Regions from separate parts of the Bradyrhizobium sp. CCBAU 11430 genome, predicted to be linked through region 1. Evidence: riboswitches for the same ligand, from Rfam matches in the RefSeq annotation. Region 1 holds a riboswitch; each other region holds the start of a gene.
The links. A riboswitch is a leader RNA that binds a small molecule or an ion and turns the genes downstream of it on or off. The one in region 1 is predicted to bind cobalamin.
Positions count from the first base shown of each region.

Region 2: another riboswitch for cobalamin. It lies ahead of metE (5-methyltetrahydropteroyltriglutamate--homocysteine S-methyltransferase); the one in region 1 lies ahead of XI04_RS05015 (DUF1636 family protein).
Region 3: another riboswitch for cobalamin. It lies ahead of XI04_RS14015 (TonB-dependent receptor); the one in region 1 lies ahead of XI04_RS05015 (DUF1636 family protein).

Region 1 covers NZ_LBJV01000007.1:40,322-42,584, forward strand. Annotated here, with positions in the region: gene XI04_RS05005 (cobyric acid synthase) at 1-118, opposite strand, end outside; gene cobO (cob(I)yrinic acid a,c-diamide adenosyltransferase) at 124-759, opposite strand; cobalamin riboswitch at 800-1,019, shown strand; gene XI04_RS05015 (DUF1636 family protein) at 1,114-1,488, shown strand; gene cobW (cobalamin biosynthesis protein CobW) at 1,485-2,263, shown strand, end outside.
Region 2 covers NZ_LBJV01000068.1:58,234-60,496, forward strand. Annotated here, with positions in the region: gene XI04_RS27440 (nodulate formation efficiency C protein) at 1-130, opposite strand, end outside; cobalamin riboswitch at 814-1,016, shown strand; gene metE (5-methyltetrahydropteroyltriglutamate--homocysteine S-methyltransferase) at 1,118-2,263, shown strand, end outside.
Region 3 covers NZ_LBJV01000050.1:94,080-96,342, reverse strand. Annotated here, with positions in the region: gene XI04_RS14015 (TonB-dependent receptor) at 1-1,253, opposite strand, end outside; cobalamin riboswitch at 1,368-1,582, opposite strand; gene XI04_RS14010 (hypothetical protein) at 1,626-1,889, opposite strand; gene XI04_RS14005 (hypothetical protein) at 2,004-2,213, opposite strand.

The DNA.
Region 1 (2,263 bases):
GCGGCTTGAACGGCAGCACGCGCAGGCCGCGCCGCGTGAAGGCACGCGCAAGGCCTGCGACGATGAGCGACTTGCCCACGTCCGAGCCGGCCCCCTGGATCATCAATGCGCGCGCCATCGAACTCAGAACTCGACGCCGGCCTGCGCCTTGATGCCGGAGCGGAAGGGATGCTTGACCAGCGTCATCTCGGTGACGAGATCGGCGATCTCGATCAGCTCGTCCTTGGCGTTGCGCCCGGTGAGGACGACATGCGTCATCGGCGGCTTCGAGGTGGTCAGAAACTCGACGACCTCGGCGATGTCGAGATAGTCGTAGCGCAGCGCGATGTTGATCTCGTCGAGCACGACCATGCGCAAGCTCTCATCGAGGATCAGCTCCTTGGCCTTCTCCCAGCCGGCGCGCGCGGCGGCGATGTCGCGGGCGCGGTCCTGCGTCTCCCAGGTAAAACCTTCGCCCATGGCGTGGAACTGGCAGAGGTCGCCGAAATGGCCGGTGAGCAGGCGTCGCTCGCCGGTATCCCAGGCGCCCTTGATGAACTGCACGACCGCACAGGGGAAGCCATGGGCGACGCAGCGGACGATCATGCCGAAGGCCGAGGAGGACTTGCCCTTGCCGGCGCCGGTGTGGACGATGATGAGGCCCTTTTCGCCGCTCTTGGTCGCCATGATCTTGTCGCGGGCGGCCTTCTTCTTCGCCATTTTCGTGGCGTGGCGGGCGTCGGTTTCCTCGGCCGTTTTTGTATCCGGTTCAGGCGTCATCGGTCCCGGTCCTTCGGCTTGACAAGTGGCGGCCACCGGCAAATGGTGGCCCGGCGTTGGTTCCTGTCCTATGACAGGCGAAGAGGGAATGCGATAGGGTCCGAATCGGCAAGATTTGGGTCCAAAATGCAGCCGCCCCCGCGACCGTGACCGGAGAGATGCCCGAAGCCACTGATTCCCGCGGGAATCGGGAAGGCGGGGATCGAAGGGCAAAACCCTGCTCCGCAAGCCGGGAGACCTGCCAGCGCGGACGAGTTTTGGACCGGCGGACGGGGTGTTCCGCGACGGGGAAACGGGCCTTCTGAAGAATGGTCCGTGTGCCTCATCGCCTCCCGCTGTTATCTGGAAGAGGCGATGACCGTCACACTTCACGTCTGCATCACCTGCCGTGCCGGCGAGACGCCTGGCGAGGGCGAGGCGACGCCCGGCAAGCGCCTGCATGGGGCGATCCTCGACGCCGGCGTGCCCGAGGGCGTCAATGTGGTTCCCGTCGAATGCCTGTCGGCCTGCAATCAGGGCTGCTCGGTCGCGCTCAGCGCGCCCGGCCGCTGGTCGTATGTCTATGGCCGCCTGTCGGATGCGAATGCGCGGGATGTGGTCGCGGGCGCCGCGGCTTATGCGGCGGCGCCGGATGGTCTCGTGCCCTGGCGCAGCCGGCCGGAAATATTCCGCAAGCAATCGCTTGCCCGCATTCCCCCCATTGCCGTCGTGCCGGAGGCCGCCGAATGAACTCGCTCGCAAAAGTCCCTGTGACGGTGGTCACCGGTTTTCTCGGCTCCGGCAAGACGACGCTGATCCAGCATCTGCTCAGCAATGCCGGCGGCAAGAAGCTCGCGGTGCTCGTGAACGAGTTCGGCAGTGAGGGCGTCGACGGCGAGATATTGAAATCCTGCGCCGATGCCAATTGCCCGGAGGAGAACATCATCGAGCTCGCCAATGGCTGCATCTGCTGCACGGTCGCCGACGATTTCATCCCGACCATGGAAAAACTGCTGGCGCGGCCCGTGCGGCCCGATCACATCCTGATCGAGACCTCGGGCCTGGCGCTGCCGAAGCCGCTGCTGAAGGCGTTCGACTGGCCGGAGATCCGCTCGCGCATCACCGTCGACGGTGTGATCGCACTTGCCGATGCCGAGGCCGTCGCCGCCGGCCGCTTTGCGCCGGATCCTGATGCCGTCGAAGCGCAGCGGGCGGCAGACCAAAATCTCGATCACGAGACGCCGCTGTCGGAGGTGTTCGAGGATCAGATCGCCTGCGCCGATATCGTGCTGCTGACCAAGGCCGATCTTGCGGGCGCGGCGGGGCTTGAAGCGGCCAAGGCGGCGATTATTGCCGAGATGCCGCGCCGCGTGCCGATGCTCCCCGTGACCGACGGCGCGATCGATGCGCGCGTCATCCTCGGTCTCGGCGCCGCCGCCGAGAACGATCTCGCCGCGCGCCCCTCGCATCATGACGGCGAGGAGGAGCACGAGCACGATGACTTCGCCTCCGTCGTGGTCGACCT
Region 2 (2,263 bases), on a different contig from region 1:
GAGGGACGAACTGTGCCACCTTCGAGACATTGGAGATGATTTGTTCTATCGTCTCACCATCTTGCGCTCGCCACGTTGACTTGAGTCTTTCGACAAGTGGGTTGTCGCTGGCGCCAATGGTGTTGCTCATGGCAGCCGGCCAGGCTAGGCACATTAGAAGTCCGCCCAGGGCAAGCCATAGCGCGGGTCTTCCCGACATTCTCTTCATAACCCTCGGCCTATCGCGTTTCATCCGTACATCTTTCAAAGCTGGCAACCTTGAAGCTGCTATGAGCGGGCGCAAGAAGTTTACGGAGAGGCGACGGGGCACCCGTGGCTATCCCGCGCGGGCAGCCGCTCCCCTCTATGTCACGCGCCGCTAACTTCCCTAGCCCGCGACAGCTTCAATTGGCTGAGCTGGACATACCGAGCAAGAGAGACTGGGTATGTCGAGCGGCTTGCATTCTTTGTGCCAGGGAGAGGGCGGAGAGTTGCACGGGTTTTATGTCCCTCTTGTCGACTTTCCAACCTGCGCACGCTTCGATGTTTCCATTCAGTGTATCGGCCGCAGTTTGTGGATCCTTTCAAGTGCGTTTGCCGTCATTGAACCGTCTGGTACGCGATCGTTGGCGTCGGCGTGCGGCCTACATGATGGCTGGCGACACGAAGCCGACTTAATCGATGAACTTTGAAGTCTGGTTAGCACGCAAGTCAACCTGCTCGTCCCGTATGTTGCTAGATTGCGCTGCTCATAGAAAGGCACGGTTATTCGCCTAGATGTCGCAGATTAGCTTGGCACATGATCTGAGAGGTTGACGGAAGAGTCCTCCTGTCGATAATCCAAGTCGTCGAGGTTCTCCGAATCCCACTTGATCCGGAGCTAAGAGGGAAGCCGGTGCAAATGCCGGCGCTGCCCCCGCAACTGTGAGCGGCGAGCTACTGTCCAACGATGTCACTGAAGCCAGCACGGCTTCGGGAAGGCCGGACAGCAGCGATGACCAGCAAGCCAGGAGACCTGCCCCGACGATGTATTGGTCCACGGGCGGGGTGTCTCGGTGGTGCGCCAAGCAGCCGTCGCATGCGCGACTTCCTCTGCCTGCGTCCGCCATGGCCTTTGTCCCCAACAGGGGTTAACACTATGTCTCTTCTCTCTCTTCCGGTTGCTACGCTCGGGACGCCACGCATCGGTCCAAGGCGTGAGCTCAAACTCGCTCTCGAAAGCTACTGGGCGGGAAAGATCAGCGAACAGCAATTGCTCGAGGACGCATCCGGGCTGCGCGCAGCTAACTGGGCTCGTCAGAAATCTCTCGGCGTCACGATCATTCCGTCGAATGACTTCTCGCTGTATGATCAGGTGCTCGATACAAGTGTCATGGTTGGTGCTATCCCGGAGATCTACGCCTCGAAAGGAGACTACGTTTCCCTCAAGACGTACTTCGCCATGGCTCGCGGATCACAATGCGACGACCAGGATACGAGTTGCGGTCTCCGCCAGCGGGGGTCTGGCGCACCCGCGCAGGAAATGACTAAGTGGTTTGATACCAACTACCACTACATGGTTCCCGAGTTTTACAAGGGACAGGCGTTCAGACTTTGCTCTCGCAAACCCATCGAAGAGTATGAGGAAGCAAAGGCTCTCGGCTTTCAGACCCGCCCTGTCCTGATCGGGCCCGTCACATTCCTAAAACTCGGCAAGAGTGCCGATGGCGCGTTCCAGCCCCTATCCCTACTAGATGATTTGATACCGATCTATATTGAGGTTCTGCATGAATTGGCCGAACGAGGGGCAAGTTGGGTTCAGTTTGACGAGCCCTGCCTGGTCCTTGATCTGGACGAAGCGGTACGAAAATCACTGCTACATGCTTATAAGCGGTTCGCAAAAGAGGGACCGGCTATCAAGATCATGGTTGCCAGCTATTTCGGCGACCTAGGCGACAATTTGGATACCGCCTTGAGCCTCCCAGTCTCGGGTCTGCACGTTGACCTGGTTCGAGCGCCAGAGTTGTTGGATCAGATCATTGCTGTCGGTCGAAGAGATCTCGTAACGTCGCTCGGTGTCATCGACGGCCGGAATGTGTGGCGATCGAATCTGTCGTCGCTCCGTCGGCGGTTGGAGCCCGCGATTGCGAAGCTCGGCAAGCACCGTGTACAGCTCGCTCCATCCTGCTCGCTGCTTCATGTGCCGGTCGATGTTGAACTCGAGACCGGGCTCACGTCCGACGTCAAGAGCTGGCTTGCTTTCTCTGTTCAGAAGATGCGTGAGCTTGCGATCCTGGCGCGAGCA
Region 3 (2,263 bases), on a different contig from region 1:
CCGCGGTTCTGCTCAAAGCTCGCATCGTAATAGTCGATGCCGGTCAGAAGCTGCGACGGCATGCCGAGCAGCAGGCTCTTCACGCTGAGCCGCGGCGTGATCGACCATGTCGTCAGATGGGAACCGACATAGGTCGACGAGAAGAAAGCCGGAACCGGCGTCGGGCTGGAAAAGAACGCACTCTGCTGCTTCTTGTCGCGCACGCCGCCGTCGACGATGAGATCGACGCCGTTGACCAGGGTCTTGGTGAACCCGGCGGTCGCGCCAATACCCTGCTGGTTGGCATAGTTGAACGGCGTGCTGGTCCCCCTTCGGTTGGTCGCGACCTCATTGAGGCCGATCGAGGGATCGACGGTGCGGCCGCCCGGCAGTCGCAACTCCTGATTGTCGCCGGTGACGGTGAGAAAGGCCGTCAGGCCTGGCGTGGTGTAGTTGAGATTGCCGACGCCGTTCTGCTGCGAATAACGATTGTTGTCGCGATAGCCATCGGTCCTGACCGTGTTGCCATAGAACGAGGTCGACCACGGACCGGAATTGAGCGAGGTCGAAACGTTGCCGAGTCTGGTGTTGAACGAGCCGAAGCCGGCCTCGATGCGCGCGGTCACGGGCGGTCCGCCGACGCCGTTCCTGGTGACGATGTTGATCACACCGCCGACCGCGTTGTCGCCGTAGAGCACCGCGCCGGAATTGCCGCGCGTCACCTCGATGCGCTCGATGGAATTGAGCGGGATGGTGGAGAGGTCCACCTGCGCCATGTCGACGTCGTTCAGCCGCCGGCCGTTGACCAGCACCAGCGTGTTGGCAGTGGCAAAGGCGCCGAAGCCACGCAGGTCCACGCTGGTCTTGGCGCCGATCTGGCCGCCATAGAACGTCGTGATCTGGGCCCCCGGCGTTTGCGTCGCAATGATCTCGGCGAGCGTCTGCGATGGCGAATGCGCGATATCGGCTGCCGTGATGACGGTCGTCGCGGCCCCGACGATGCCGCCGCTGCCGGCGGCAGCCTCACCGCCGGAGCCGGATGAGCCGGCGCCATTGCCTGCCGGCGCGACATTCGTCCTCACCCCCGCCTCGCCATCGCCGATCGCCCTGGCGCGCGTTCGGTTCTGATCGTCGGACCTGGTCACCTCGATCGGCGGCAATTGCTCGGCAAGCGCCTGCTGGGCGAAGGCGGAGGACGGATCGAGCGAATGCAGGGAAACGGATGCGAGCAGGCCGGCGGCAAAGCGCCTGGCGGCAGAGACGAGACGGGACACAATGGTAACCTCGGTATGACGTCAGTGGCACGTCACAGCGAACGAGGTTTCACGGCAGAGCGATGGATTGCTCCGGTGAAGCTAATGTCTGTACTCCCCGACCGACATCTTCGCGTGTGACCACGGCTGACGGCAGGTCTCCTGGCTCGCGGGTCGTGACCTTGCGTCGCCTTCCCAGGACCGAGATTCCCAGTGGCATGAGACGAAAGATTCACCGCTTACAGTTGCGGGGGCAGCCGTGGCGTTGAGACAAATCCCTGCGTTGGGACAATCCCGCACCACATTCCCTTTTGATCTCCATGAGGAGAACCGTCGCCGATCATTTACGAGCCGTTCGCCCCGGGAGTCAATCGACCGTTAGGTGCCGGCCGCTCAGGTCCGCCCTCGCACCCGTTGCGCCTGGGCCCAGGCGGCAGCGACGTCGCGCGGCGGAACATCGACGCGCTTGATCGGGGTCAATTCGCCGGAGGCCGAGACGATCGCGGTCTCCTCGCGCCGGCAGCGCGTGCAGACAAAGCGCACCTCGTGTGGAGACGCCGTCCAACTCGACCGCTTCACGTTGGCTGCCATCGGCCAGGCATCGCAATGCGAGCACGACACCAGAAACCGGCCGGGATCGAGCATACCCATTTCCATCGGACTCCGCGTCCTGCCCACTTGCCTCAATGATTGACCCATGTGAATCGTTCCGGTGCCCAGGCACCGCCCATTCCACGGGTTTCATCCCTACAAAGGCAGAAGGCGGTGCGCTCAGCGCGCACCCTTGAGGGTGCAGGAGGTCGTGCAGGTGACCGTGGTGCCGCGATCGCACGATTTGCAGGCATTGACGCACTGGTTCATGTCGCGGGGGTTATGGCTGTAGTTCCGCATCGGGCAGGTCGGCGTCGAGCCGGTGATGTCCTGCTCCTGGTCGCAGGCCGCCGTCATGAGCGCGAATATGATCACGGCAACGAGGCGCATGTGATTGCCCTGTCAAGCATGGCAAATGACACTCGCGAGGTGCGCTGCAT